One region of the Alteromonas sp. AWJ4_197 genome, then DNA from elsewhere that is predicted to be linked to it. Evidence: predicted binding sites of a transcription regulator. Region 1 holds the regulator's gene; the other holds the start of a gene.

Region 1 (7,613 bases):
CGGAACGTCCGCTGATGATGATTAACTTCACGCCGTTTCTCCTGAAGTCACGTGTTGTCGGTGCGTATTACACTAAGTTACTGTAATGCGCGAATAATATCATCACTTGTCTGAGCTTTGCGGATAGTTTTTATGGTTTCTTTATCGCTGAGTTTTCCGGCAACCATGGCCAGAGTTTGTAAATGTCCTTCGGTTTGTTCCTGAGGGACAAGCAGAGTAAAGAAAATATCCACAGGTTTGTTGTCGATAGCATCAAAATCGATGGCGGGTGTGCTGGTAACTACGATGGCGATGACATTTTCCAGTCCGGCCAGGCGACCGTGGGGGAGGGCAATGCCGTTACCTATACCTGTGCTGCCCATTCGCTCACGGGCCAGCAGGCTACTTAACACGGTGGCTTCATCAACATCGGGGTTATTTTTAGCTGCAATCCCGCTGATGATTTCGAGAATGCGTTTTTTGCTATTGCACTGGACCGCACACTCGGTGCGGTCCAGGCTGACTATGGCTTGTATATCCATGAATTCAATTAGTGCTTTTTAAGCTTTTCCTTGTGTTTCAGGACCTGCCTGTCGAGCTTATCGACCATGCTGTCAATGGCAGCATACATGTCCTGATTTTCGGAAGAGGCGAAGACTTCCGCGCCGCTAAGATGAACCGTTGCTTCTGCTTTTTGGCTAAGCTTTTCAACATTTAAAATAACGTGCACATTTGATATGTGGTCAAAATGACGTTCCAGTTTGCTGAACTTAGTATCGACATAATTACGCAAAGAATCAGTGATCTCAATGTGATGACCAGAAAGGTTGATTTGCATATTTCGTCTTCCTTATTTTGAGCAGCCTTAAGTTAGATAAGGCTTTTGCGTTGGTTAGACGGCGGGATCGACAAGGATTCCCGGTACTTTGCTATTGTTCGCCGGGCAACCATAATGCCTTGATCGGCCAACAACGAAGCAATCTTGCTGTCACTCAGTGGCTTGCTTGGCTTTTCAGCGGCAACCAGCTTCTTAATCAGGGCGCGAATCGCTGTAGATGAACACTCACCACCTGATTCAGTGGCAACGTGGCTGGAGAAGAAATACTTCAACTCGAAAATACCACGGGGCGTGTGCATGTACTTCTGCGTTGTTACCCTGGAAATAGTAGATTCGTGCATATCTACCATTTCTGCGACATCATTCAGCACCATTGGTTTCATCATTTCAGGGCCATGCTCAAAAAAGCCCATCTGTTGCTGAACAATACAATTTGCTACTTTCAGCAGCGTATCGTTCCGGCTCTCAAGGCTCTTAATAAACCATTTTGCTTCCTGCATGTGAGAGCGGATAAATTGTGAATCACTGCTGTTTCTTGCTTTACGGCTCATTGCAGCATACTGCTGATTAACACTGAGCTTAGGCAGGCTGTCGGGGTTTAATTCTACAACCCAACGGCCATTTTTCTTCGCAACCGATACATCCGGAATGACATATTCGGGTTCTTTCGTAATTAATGCACTGCCCGGACGGGGATTAAGCGTTTGCAGCAAACGCATCGCTTCCCGTAACTGATCTTCTTTCAGGCGGGTTTTACGCATTAACGTACGGTAATCTTTACTGCCTAACAGATCGGAATGCTCTCTGAGCAGTAGTTTGGCTTCTTCCAGCCACGGTGTTTCCGGTGCAAATTGCGCCAGCTGAACTAACAAGCACTCCTGCGGTGTGCGGGAGCCGGAACCGAGAGGATCAAAAAGCTGAATACGTTTAAGTACGCACTCAACTTCATCTTCTTCAACGGGCTCTTCCATATCTTCACTGTTAACGCTTTGCAAAATGTCGTCAACGGTAACCGTGAGATAGCCGGACTCATCAATAGAATCGATGATCGCCAGTGCGATGGCGCGGTCTGTGTCAGAAAAAGGTGTCAGACGCATTTGCCACAGCAGATGGTCCTGAATATTTTCGGTGGTTTCACCCTGAAAGATTTGTTCATCGTCGCCACCGGAAGGGCCGGGCGCGGGTGCAGAAGACGCAGAAATGTACTCATCCCAGGTACTGTCGATGGGCAGCTCGTCCGGTAAATCATTCTTTTCCAGTGCTTCACCGGTATCCATACTGTCAGAAGATGAGGCTGATGCAGACTCTTGCATGCTGTCATCATTATCGATGTTATTTTTCTCAATTACATCGTTGTCGGAGCTGTCGTCGACTTCCAGCAAAGGATTAGAGTCGAGGGCTTCCTGAATTTCTTGTTGTAAGTCCAGCGTAGACAACTGCAATAGCTTGATCGCCTGCTGAAGCTGAGGCGTCATTGTCAGTTGTTGGCTAAATTTTAACTGTAAAGATGGTTTCATCTACGTCTTATATAAACTCTAAAAAGGACATCCGGTTGTAGCGGTGTGAGTGCCGGTGGCGAAATCTCCGCTAAATGCTCATCCCGATATCTTAACTATAGCCTGAATTGCTCACCAAGGTATACATCACGAACTTTTTGATTACTTAATACCTGTTCTGCGGTGCCCTGAGCAATCAGTTCTCCATGACTGACGATATAGGCCTCTTCACACACATCAAGGGTTTCCCTGACATTGTGGTCGGTGATGAGGATACCGATACCTCTGTCCCGTAAGTGCTGAATGATCTTCTTTATATCATTAACCGAAATCGGGTCAACTCCGGCGAAGGGTTCATCGAGCAAAATAAATTGCGGATTGGCTGCCAGTGCGCGGGCAATTTCAACCCGGCGGCGTTCGCCACCCGACAAACTCATACCTGTACTATTACGTATATGGTTAATATTAAATTCATCAAGTAGTGCATCCGCTTCCTGTTCACGTTGATGACTTTTTAAGTCTTTACGCGTCTGTAATATCGCCATGATGTTTTCATGTACGGTCAGCTTGCGGAAAATGGATGCCTCCTGGGGTAAATAGCCAATTCCCCGGCGGGCACGTTCGTGCATTGGCTGGTGCGTCAGCTCCTGCTCATCAATGAGGATTTTGCCTTTGTCCAGCGGCACAAGACCGACAATCATGTAAAACGTTGTGGTTTTACCTGCACCGTTAGGACCCAGCAGACCTACTATCTGTCCGGTAGAAACCGATAAACTAACGTCACGGACGACCTGGCGTGATTTATACGACTTTGCCAGGTGAGTCGCACTCAGGGTTGCCATGTAACTCAGTTACCCTCGTTTTCGTTGCTGTCTGAAGTCTTGTTCTCTTCCTTCAGCTCTTTAACTGTGTCAGGACGGAAAACCGTGGTTACCCGGCCGTTGCTGTTACTTTCACCGCCGGTTGCCAGAAGTTGCTCTTTTGACATGTCATAGGTGATACTATCTCCCTGGACCATGCTGGTATCTTGCTGGATTTTCGCATCACCTTGCAAGGAAATGAGTTGTTTGGCTACTTCGTAGCGAATTTCATTTGCGCTGGCTTTTACTTTTGCGCCGTCATCCAGCGTTTGAGAATAAGTGGCTGGTTTTCCGCGGGCAATAAAAACCTCTTTCCCTTCGCCTTCACTGGCGATGGCTTCAACTTCATCTGCGGCAATGATGAGTGAACCCTGGGTAATCTTCACATCGTCTTTAAAAACCGATTTCTTCTTTTTACCGTCAATAAACTGTGACTTAGCATCCACGGTAATAGGCTTTTCAAAATCACCGGAGCCGGCCATTGCCTCACCGGCAGCAGCAAGCAGCGCTATTGCTGCGAAAAGGCTAACTGCCCGGGGAATAAATTGTCTGCACATGATCAATTAACTCATATTGTTGGGTACGCAGGTTTGCATTGAAACCGTTACTTTTAATGATGGTCTGTACACCGCGTATATCTACCGGCTGGTCTGAAGTCATGGTTTTGTCATCCAGATTCACCTTAATAAAATTGGTTGTGATGGTCTGGATAAACTCTTCAGGGTTCAGGCTTTTTATCAGCACATTGTCTTCCAGCTGGATCAGGTCATCGTTGTAGAGTGTGCCTTCATCAGCGGTGACTTGCCATGGGGCCTCGTCATCATTCACATAGACAGTGTATTTGGGTTGGTCGAATAACACAAAGCCTAGTTGGTCGTAATGCTCCATAGAGGCGGCAAAGACTTCGTGGTTGAGTTTGCCTTCTTCGTTATACAGCGTAGTTGTCAAATTCTTTGCTTTATAGGCAGGGCGTAAGGCGTCTGCACCGGCTTTTTTCGCCGGAGCCTGCTCTTCTGCCATCCAGACCGGAAGGTACATCAGCAGCGCCATAACAAACAGCGCAGAAATACTGATCCCTAAACGGTTCATACGCTGGCCCCGTGTATGGTGTCCAGCGTGCCGAGCGCCTGTAAAATCACATCACAGACTTCCCGTACTGCGCCGAATCCACCATTTTTTGTGGTGATCCAGTTCGCTTCGCGGGTGACGGCCGGATGGGCATCTTTCACCGCAATTTTTGTTTCGGCAAACCGGTACATGCCAAGATCCGGCATATCATCACCGATGGCTGCGACCTCTGATGGCGCCAGATTCAACTTTTCGCACAACTGAGCCATAGCCGTGGCTTTATCTTCCTGACCCTGAATAATGTGCTTCACATTCAGGGCGGTCATGCGATTCTTTACAATGGCCGAGTCGCGGCCGGTAATGACAGCAACGTCCACACCACTGTTTATTAATGCCTTAACGCCATAGCCATCGCGGGTGTGAAAGGCTTTTAACTCTTCACCATTGTTGCCAAGATAAATTCTGCCGTCAGAAAATACGCCGTCGATATCACAAACGAGCAGTTTCAGCCCTTTGAGTTTTTCAAACCGCTCTTCACTGATCACACCGTAAAAAGTGACTTCATGTCCCATCAGAGAACTCCTGCTTTAAGCAACATATGCATGTTGAATGCGCCCACGGGGTGATCATTTTCATCCACCACCATCAGCGCACTGATCTTGTGTTTTTCCATTAAATTTAACGCTTCCACTGCCAGTGTACCGGAGCGGGTAGTTTTCCCGCCGCGGGTCATAACATTGGCTACCGGAGTGGTATGAATGTCGGTTCTGGCGTCCAGAATTCGTCTCAGATCGCCGTCGGTAAAAATACCGCTGAGTTTGCCGCTGTCATCTGTAATACCTGTCATTCCCAGACCTTTAGAAGATATTTCCAGCAGAGCCTGTGAAATGGTCGCGGCAGACGATACAAGAGGAAGAGCGTCGCCGGTCAGCATGATATCGCCCACTTTGAGTAACAGTTTCCGGCCCAGACTGCCGCCCGGGTGAGAGAGGGCGAAATCATCTGAAGTAAATCCTTTAGCATCCAGCAGTGCAATGGCCAGCGCGTCACCCATTACCAGGGTTGCTGTAGTACTAGAGGTCGGTGCAAGCCCCAGCGAACAGGCTTCTTTTTCCACACTGACATTGAGTACCACATCGGCATGCTGGCCGAGGGTGCTTGATTCGCTATTCGTCATCGCGATGACAGGCACAGACAGCCGCTTGACCACGGGAAGCAGGTTCACCAGTTCGCCGGTTTCTCCGGAATTTGAAATGGCCAGCAATATGTCTGTCTGACTAAGCATGCCGAGATCGCCATGATTGGCTTCGCCAGGGTGCATGAAAAAGGCTGGTGTGCCTGTACTGGCAAGAGTCGCAGCAATTTTACGCCCGATGTGGCCGGATTTCCCCATGCCGCACACGACTACTTTGCCTTTGCATTCAGACAACAAGGTACAGGCTTGCTCAAATTTATTGTCCAGCCGGGATGCCAGCGCACTTACTGCGCTGGTTTCAATTTCTATGACCCGTCTGGCTGACGCGATATACGGTGAATTACTCATTTAACCAAATAACCAGAATTGATACGCCACAAAGCATAGTACAAAGATGCCACCTTCCAGGCGGCCTAACTGGCGTTTGCCGATAAAATTAAAGCTCAGGAAAAATAATAACACTGTGAGACCAAACATCACCCACATGTCTCTGTTATACACATTCTCGTCCAGTAGCCCGGGAGCAATGAGTCCCGGCATACCTAATACTGCCAGCAGATTAAAGATATTCGAGCCGATAACATTTCCCAGTGCCAGGTCGCTTTCACCTTTCAGTACACCGGCCACACTGGCGGCCAGCTCCGGTAAGCTGGTGCCCAGCGCTATGATTGTCAGGCCGATCACCAGGTCGGACACACCGAAAAAATGGGCGATATCTACTGCCGCATTCACCATAAAATGGGCGCTGAGTGGCAGTAACACAATACCCACGCCAACCCACAACACTGCAGAACCGGTATTTACACCGTCAGGGATTTCTCCGTCGGTTTCTTTCACCAGCGGATCTTCCTTATCTACCTGTAACGATATCCAGGCCATACCTGCGAGTACAAATACAAACAGGCCGAGGAGAATCATGCCTTCCAGATGAGCCAGTTTGCCGTTATTAAGAAAGAACATGGCAAGCACGGTTACACCAAGCAGAACCGGGAATTCACGTTTTAATGTAGAGGAAGAGACGACGAGCGGTTTTACCAGGGCCGTGATACCCAGCACGAGGGCAACATTAGTAATATTTGAGCCCAGCGCATTACCTACCGCTGTGTTCATATTGCCATTTGAGGAGGCGATAGCCGATACAACAATTTCCGGTGCTGATGACCCCATAGCGACAATGGTTAAACCAATCATCATGGGGGAGATTCCGATATTTTTCGCCAGTGCGGAAGCGCCATAAACGAAGCGGTCGGCACTCCAGCTAAGTACAGCAAGACCCAGCAGGAAAATACAGATAGAAAGTATCACAAGTTACCATTCGTCCTTTGTTTTTTCGGATTGTCGCAAAAAGTACAGCATTTGCATACGGTTTAGATAGAATACCTGCTAATACGGTTGCAACTGGTTATAAGTGCAACAGTTGCTGTTGCTTTTCCGCTATCTGCAAGCATATTTCTGCTCTGTATCAACAACATCAATGTGATAAATCATCCGGATTGTCAAAAACTGTCAGCATGATGACAAAAGTGTAATCGCGCTGTGACGGGTTTTTTTACGTACAAAAGAGAGTGGTCAGTCTTGAGGCTGGCTCTGATGGCATGATTCTCGCTGGCTAACTTGCCGGAACCGGAGAAATTTGTGCAGACAGTGGCAATAAAAGCAAGCGTAAAGTTTTCGAAAAATGCGAACACACCTTGTAACTTTTTCGTTTTGGCGGCTGTCCTCAAATGAAGATACAATGGTGTATGTAAAATCGGGTAGTAGCATTTTCTGCTACTGCCGGCAAAGAACATAAAGGGAAGGCGCGTCTTCAAGAATATGGGAAATTTAGTGGAAATAGACAACATGACATTCCGGCGCGGATCCCGCGTTATCTATGACGGAGTGTCGATTGTTGTTCCCAAAGGCAAGATTACAGCGGTAATGGGCCCGAGCGGAATCGGCAAAACAACGTTGCTGAAATTGATTGGCGGGCAGCTCCCGCCGGATGAAGGCGATATCCGCTTCGATGGCGACAGTATTGTTTCTATGAGTCGCAGCGAGTTATATAAAACCCGTCGTCGCATGAGCATGTTGTTTCAGAGCGGAGCGCTTTTTACTGACATGACGGTACGCGACAACGTAGCGTTTCCGCTCAGAGAACATACAAAACTCAGCGATGATATTATCAACACCATTGT
Region 2 (7,613 bases), on a different contig from region 1:
ATACCGCCAGCTCGTAACCTTCACGACGCATATTTTCAATCAGGATACCTAAGTGCAGTTCACCACGGCCTGATACGCGGAATTTATCCGGGTCAGCGGTTTCTTCAACGCGCAGTGCCACGTTATGTACCAGCTCGTCCTGCAGACGCTCAAGGATGTTACGTGAAGTCACGTACTTACCTTCTTTACCGGCAAACGGAGATGTGTTTACCTGGAACGTCATGGTTACTGTTGGTTCGTCAACCGTCAGCGGAGGCAAGGCTTCTACTGTATTAACGTCACACACAGTATCAGAAATTTTCAGTTCGCCCAGACCAGTAATCGCGATGATGTCACCTGCGCTTGCAGAGTCGACTTCATGACGCTCAAGACCTAAGTAACCCAGTACCTGACCCACTTTACCGTTGCGCTTCTTACCATCAGCACCAACAACAGTAACCTGCTGGTTCATCTTCACGCTACCGCGCTTAACACGACCAACACCGATTACGCCAACATATGAGTTGTAGTCCAGCTGAGAGATCTGCATCTGGAATGCACCGGCAGGGTCTGCATTTGGCGCTTCAACCTGATCCACGATTAACTGGAACAGTGGCGTCATGTCTTCGCCTTTGGTGTCTGCATCCATTGATGCCCAGCCATTCAGTGCTGATGCATAGATAACCTGGAAGTCTAACTGCTCATCAGTCGCACCTAAGTTATCGAACAGGTCAAAAACCTGATCCATTACCCAGTCAGGACGTGCACCCGGCTTGTCAATTTTATTGATTACTACGATTGGCTTCAGACCCTGAGCAAACGCTTTTTGCGTTACGAAACGGGTTTGCGGCATAGGACCTTCCTGCGCATCAACCAGCAGCAGTACACAGTCAGCCATCGACATTACACGCTCTACCTCACCACCGAAGTCGGCGTGTCCCGGGGTGTCTACGATGTTGATGCGGTAGTCATTCCAGTTAATGGCGGTGTTTTTCGCCAGAATGGTAATACCACGCTCTTTCTCGATGTCGTTAGAGTCCATTACCCGTTCCTGGGCTTCGCCACGGCTTTCCAGCGTACCGGATTGCTGTAACAGTTTGTCAACCAGAGTCGTTTTACCATGGTCAACGTGCGCGATAATCGCGATATTGCGTAATTTATTAATATCAGTGGTCATTGGGTCAAAGCCTTGGAAATCAGCGTTGCAGATGTAAGAAAAACATCAGGCAGATTTGATTGCTAAAACGGAATAGTAAAATGTGCGCGGATTGTACAGAAATTCCTTTCGCTTTGCGCATCTTTTTTTATTTTTCTTTGTGACACTTTTCTGGATTATGTGCGGATCTAATTTATTCCAATGTTTTATCAATGATCCTACTAGTATCCGGGTTTGCTTTGTTCTAGTCTAAGCATCAGTTCTTATCTTCATATACTGCAATTTCTGCATTGTCACAGCCTTTATTCTTCTGCTCCGGTTCGAATCATTCCGGTACGGATAAATCACGGCTTAATAATGTTCAGCAGTCCGATAGAACCCGATGAATCAAAACACCCTTGCGCACCAAAATAGAGCTTCACCGCACCATCATAGTGCACTTGCGTTTGTGGATTTTTGTGCTACTGCCTGCTAAGCCGCGTTTTACCGTCTTCATGTAAGTGGCATGAAAATAGCTTTAATGATTCTCAATTATTTTGGAGTGAAATTGTTCATTCCACGTTTATTCTAATAAATCCGGAGGACACGATGTCAATAGAAAAGGCATTAGAGCTGATCAAAGAAAGCGAAGCTAAATTTGTAGACTTACGCTTTACCGACACAAAAGGTAAGGAGCAACACGTATCGATCCCTGCAGGTCTGGTCGATGACGAGTTCTTTGAAGAAGGTAAGATGTTTGATGGTTCTTCAATTTCTGGTTGGAAACACATCAACGAATCAGACATGATCCTGATGCCAGACGCAGCATCTTGCGTTGTTGACCCGTTCGCAGAAGAAACTCAGGTAAACATCCGTTGTGACATCGTTGAGCCGTCTACCCTGGAAGGCTACGACCGTGACCCTCGCTCTGTTGCACGTCGTGCAGAAGAGTTCCTGAAGTCTACTGGTATCGGTGACACTGCTTTCTTCGGTCCAGAGCCAGAATTCTTCCTGTTTGACGATGTGAAATTCCACACTGACATGGCGGGTTCTTTCTTCAAGATCGATTCTTCTGAAGCAAAATGGAACTCCGGTGCAGAATTCGAAGGCGGTAATCTTGCTCACCGTCCTGGCGTAAAAGGCGGTTACTTCCCGGTTCCACCAGTAGACTCAGCACACGACATCCGTGGCGCAATGTGTCTGGTTATGGAAGAAATGGGTCTGGTCGTTGAAGCTCACCACCACGAAGTAGCAACTGCTGGTCAGAACGAAATCGCTTGTGCTTTCAACACGCTGGTTAAGAAAGCTGACGAAGTTCAAATCTATAAGTATGTTGTACACAACGTTGCAAATGCATACGGTCAGTCTGCGACATTCATGCCTAAGCCTCTGGTTGGTGACAACGGTTCTGGTATGCACGTTCACCAGTCTATCGCTAAAGATGGCAAAAACATCTTCGCAGGCGACAAGTACGCTGGTATGTCTGAAGAAGCGCTGTACTACATCGGCGGTATCATCAAGCACGCCCGTGCAATCAACGCATTCACTAACGCTTCTACTAACTCGTACAAGCGTCTGGTACCAGGCTTTGAAGCACCGGTTATGCTGGCTTACTCTGCACGTAACCGTTCTGCGTCAATCCGTATTCCTTACGTAACAAGCGATAAAGCGCGTCGTATCGAAGTACGTTTCCCTGACCCGACTGGTAACCCTTACCTGGGCTTCACTGCTATGTTAATGGCGGGTATCGACGGTATCATCAACAAGATTCACCCTGGTGACTCTATGGATAAAGACCTGTACGACTTACCACCAGAAGAAGCAGCAGAAATCCCAACTGTTGCCAGCTCACTGGAAATGGCTCTGGAAGCGCTGGACAACGACCGTGACTTCCTGAAAGCCGGTGGCGTTATGACTGATGACATGATCGATGCATACATCGGTCTGAAGTCTGAAGAAGTAACGACTCTGAACATGTCTACTCACCCTGTTGAGTTCGACATGTACTACAGCGTATAAGCCATTCGCTGATTTGATTTGAAAAAGCCCGCATCTGCGGGCTTTTTTTCGTCCCGGCTTTTGCTAGACTGAGAATTCTTTCGTTGTGAAAATGGTGTCCGATGATACTTCGCATTTTGCTTGTCACCGCTTTATTCGTGCCTTCAGTACAGTCACAAACAATTTATAAAGTCGTGAAAGAAGACGGTACCGTTCTGTATACAGACGTGCCACAGGACGGCGCAGAGACCCTTGAGTTCGAAGCCAATACCAGTAATGTTGCAGACAGCCCCGACATCAAAGCCACGCAACAGACGCAATCCCGCGACAAACAGCCCAACTATAAAGTATCCATTTCCTCTCCGGAACCGGAAGCCACAATCCGCAATAACAACGGTCAGTTTTCTATAACAGCCGCTACCACCCCGGCCTTCCGTGGCCGTTACCGCCTTACTTTCGACGGCCAGCCAACCCGCATCAACAGTAGCGGTAAGTTTAACCTCGCCGGCATTGACCGTGGCGCCCACACTTATCATATAGACATAATTGATAATAAGGGCAAGACTCTTGCATCATCTCCTCAGCAAACACTTTATTTGCATCAGGCATCAGTGTTTATCAATAACAATTAGCGTTCTTTGGTGGCGCAGCCAGCGCACCATGCGGGTTCATCAGAAAATTTTATTTTGGTGCAATCAACACCGTTTGAACGCGTTAAACTATAATGCACTATAAAAGTGCAAATGAGGAATACTCGGCATGCAAGCCACCGAGTTTGAAACAAACCATTTATTGAACAACCTGAACACAGCGTTGGTAATGGTCAACGAACGATTGCAAATCGTTTATGCCAATCACGCAGGGGAAGCGTTGTTCGAAACTGGGGTGAAGCAGCTCTCCGGACACAAGCTATCGGACTTTTTTGTGCCGAACGCCATCAATGATGCCCGTTTGCGGGCGGCAATTCGTCATGGCGAAGACTTTACTGAAAACGATTTACGTCTGTGCTTCAAAGACGGGCGTTGTGTATTGTCTGATCTCACTGTCACTAACCTGAATACCGATGACGGCCCTAAACTGATGTTTGAGGTGCGCCGTATCGACCAGCAACGCCGCATCTCCAGAGAAAATCAGCAAAATGCCCAGCACGATGCCGCCAGAGAACTGATCCGCGGCCTCGCCCATGAAATTAAAAATCCCTTAGGGGGAATTCGCGGTGCCGCCCAGTTGCTGGAAAAAGAGCTGACAAATCCCGACCATAATGAATTCACGCAGATGATCATCGAGCAATCAGACCGGCTGCGAAACCTGGTTGACCGTTTGCTCGGGCCCAACGCGCTGCCAAGGCTTGAGTGGAGTAATCTCCATCAAGCGCTTGAGAAAGTGCGCAGCCTGATGAGGGTCGACTCTGATAACCCAATCACTATCATCCGCGATTATGACCCGAGTATTCCGGATCTGAAAGTAGACCAGGACATGATTCAGCAATCGGTACTGAACATTTTAAGAAACAGTGTTCAAGCGCTCACAGAAGCGAAAACACCGTCACCGCAAATTCGGCTTGTTACCCGTATAGACAGACAAATGACCATTTTGGGTAAGCGGCACTCTCTGGTGGCCAAAATCCAGATCATTGATAACGGACCGGGTATCCCCGCCGCAATCAGAGACACCCTTTTTTATCCCATGGTCAGCAGCAAGCAGAACGGAAGCGGGCTGGGCCTGTCTATTGCACAAACATTAATAAATCACCACGGCGGAAAAATTGAGGTAGACAGCCATCCGGGCCACACCGAATTTACGCTATATCTCCCTGTCCCCAGAAAGGAGTCGGATAATGAATAATGAATCCGTATGGATTGTAGATGACGACAGCTCAATCCGCTGGGTTCTGCAAAAGGCATTACAGGCAGCCAATATCGGGTGTTTGAGTTTTGAGAATCCTGAAGATCTTTTACTGCAATTACAAAGTGGTCAGCGCCCTGAGGTTATCGTTTCAGATATCCGTATGCCTCAGATGGACGGCATGACACTGCTGGGGGAAGTACATAATACTGACCCGCTCATTCCGGTCATCATCATGACCGCGCATTCTGATTTAGATAGTGCTGTAAATGCCTACCAGAGTGGTGCGTTTGAATACCTGCCAAAACCCTTTGATATCGACGAAGCCGTTACGCTGGTGCAGCGGGCGCTGGCCCATGCACGGGAACAGAGCCGGCAAAATCAGGTACCTCAGGATGAAGCGGTTACTGAAATTATCGGTGAAGCGCCGGCCATGCAGGAAGTTTTCCGTGCCATCGGCCGGTTGTCCCGCTCCTCCATCAGCGTGCTGATTAATGGTCAGTCCGGTACAGGTAAAGAGCTGGTTGCTCATGCCCTGCACCGTCACAGCCCCCGTGCGGCCAATCCGTTCATTGCACTGAATATGGCAGCCATCCCGGCAGACCTCGTGGAATCAGAACTTTTCGGTCACGAAAAAGGCGCCTTTACCGGCGCACAAACTGCCCGTCAGGGCCGTTTTGAGCAGGCAAACGGCGGTACCCTTTTCCTTGACGAAATTGGTGATATGCCGCTGGACGTTCAGACCCGTTTGTTACGGGTACTGGCTGACGGACAATTTTATCGCGTCGGCGGACATCAGTCAGTGACTGTTGATGTGCGGATCATTGCTGCAACCCACCAGAATCTGGAAAAACGGGTGGCAGAAGGTAAGTTCCGTGAGGATTTATTTCACCGCCTGAACGTTATCCGTATCCACATTCCGTCGCTGGCAGAGCGCCGTGAAGATATTCCTCTGCTGGCAAGACACTTCCTGCGCCGTGCTGCGAAGGAGCTGGATGTAGAGACCAAGTCGCTGAGTAAAGATGCAGAGAAGCTGATGACCCGCCTGCCCTGGCCGGGTAACGTACGTCAGTTGGAAAACGTGTGCCGCTGGCTTACCGTTATGGCAAGCGGACAGGAAGTTTTACCCGGCGATCTACCGCCGGAAATCCACTCAGAGGGAACTATTGAGAAAAGTGGCGGTACCGCTACCGGCGACTGGCCCGAGTTACTGGCGAGATGGACCGACACTCAGCTTCGTGAAGGACATTACAATATCCTGAATGACGCCATGCTCACGTTTGAGAAAATCATGCTGGAACGTGCACTCAGTTACACTCATGGCCACAAACAGGATGCCGCCAAGCGTCTTGGCTGGGGTCGGAACACGCTGACCCGTAAACTTAAAGAGCTGGATGTGAACGGCTGAATAACGCCAGACGCAATTCACCCCGGTCCCGGCAGTCTTCTCAAATAGAAAAGCCCGATGCAGAAGTTCTGCACCGGGCTTTTTACATGAATAAATTTACTGTTCAGGCGGCTACGCCCGGAAGGATATTACGGGTTCTTCGTCAGCAGGCTCGTCATGGCCTGATTAAAGTGCCGCACCCATTTCATACTGAACTGCCCTTTGGCAGCCCGGTTCAGTTCAATGACCGCCTGTTTTTTAGACATCCGCGAGTCCTGATTATGTGCCCGTGAGTGGGTCATGGCATCGTAGGTATCGAGAATGGCCAGCAGTTTGGCACCGTCACAAATATCATCTTCTTTCAGGCCCAGCGGATAACCACTGCCATCTACCCTTTCATGGTGCTGCATCACAATTTTACGGGCGTGATCCCACTGATCGAGATGCTCCAGTAAGCGGGAGCTTTTGTACACGTGAGAACGCATGAGATTAAACTCGGCGTCAGTGTACGGGTCTGTTTTGTTAAGCAGGTGCAACGGCATGAACGCCATACCAAAATCGTGCACGTAACAGGCAACAGACAACTGATCGTCATCGATGGGACTGCCTGCTTCATGATTGATGTATAGCGCCAGCTTTGCAATCCGGTCGCCACGCCCGGCCCAATAATTAGAACGGTGTTCAATGGTTTGCATCAGGTCACGGAAAAACAGCATATCGGCCCGTTTGTCGGCACTCAGACCTTTCAGTATTCCGGTATTCGCTACCGTCTGCGGAGGCTTTGCCGGTGGCTTTTCGCCTTCCGCCTCAGCGGTTTGCTCTGTACCGGCAAATTCACCGGTGTCAATGTCCAGATCCGGATTCAGCAGCAATACCGCATCAGCCAGCAGTTTGTCGTGATCAGCATGGTTGTCCGGCGTGATCCGCGTGATCGCCAGCACCAGTTGTTCATGAAGATTTCCGTCATATTCAGCACACCCGGCATTCATCACATCCTGAACAAAGCTTTTCACCCTGTCCATAGTCAGCAACACCAGGTCACTCATGGTACTGGTGTAGTTAATCTGCCCTTTACGCAGAAAATCCAGCAAATCTTCAACGTGCTGAAGCAAGGGGATCATCGGACTGAAATTAACCAGCCCCAGGTCACCTTTGATGGTGTGGATAGAACGGAACAGGCTGCGTTGCAGTTCATTATCTTCCGGACGCAATTCCAGCTCTATGAGGGTTTGTTCGCTGGATTCATAAAGTTCGTTGATTTCCTCCATC

Evidence for each region. The regulator sigma-54, encoded in region 1, starts transcription at its own class of promoters, with help from an activator protein. The targets are predictions, from matches to a motif close to GTTGGCACGNNNNTNGNNT.
Region 2: a site for sigma-54 is predicted at 1,635-1,653, ahead of glnA (glutamate--ammonia ligase). Genes of this name have one in related genera too.

The regions. Positions count from the first base shown of each region.
Region 1 covers NZ_JBSWWW010000006.1:106,467-114,079, reverse strand. Annotated here, with positions in the region: gene rapZ (RNase adapter RapZ) at 1-31, opposite strand, end outside; gene ptsN (PTS IIA-like nitrogen regulatory protein PtsN) at 78-521, opposite strand; gene hpf (ribosome hibernation promoting factor) at 530-817, opposite strand; gene ACXAGC_RS14335 (RNA polymerase factor sigma-54) at 850-2,334, opposite strand; gene lptB (LPS export ABC transporter ATP-binding protein) at 2,430-3,155, opposite strand; gene lptA (lipopolysaccharide transport periplasmic protein LptA) at 3,161-3,730, opposite strand; gene lptC (LPS export ABC transporter periplasmic protein LptC) at 3,699-4,262, opposite strand; gene kdsC (3-deoxy-manno-octulosonate-8-phosphatase KdsC) at 4,259-4,813, opposite strand; gene ACXAGC_RS14310 (KpsF/GutQ family sugar-phosphate isomerase) at 4,813-5,784, opposite strand; gene ACXAGC_RS14305 (calcium/sodium antiporter) at 5,785-6,741, opposite strand; gene ACXAGC_RS14300 (ATP-binding cassette domain-containing protein) at 7,252-7,613, shown strand, end outside.
Region 2 covers NZ_JBSWWW010000002.1:519,612-527,224, forward strand. Annotated here, with positions in the region: gene typA (translational GTPase TypA) at 1-1,156, opposite strand, end outside; gene glnA (glutamate--ammonia ligase) at 1,724-3,133, shown strand; gene ACXAGC_RS05705 (DUF4124 domain-containing protein) at 3,235-3,744, shown strand; gene glnL (nitrogen regulation protein NR(II)) at 3,872-4,957, shown strand; gene glnG (nitrogen regulation protein NR(I)) at 4,950-6,365, shown strand; gene ACXAGC_RS05720 (HD-GYP domain-containing protein) at 6,494-7,613, opposite strand, start outside.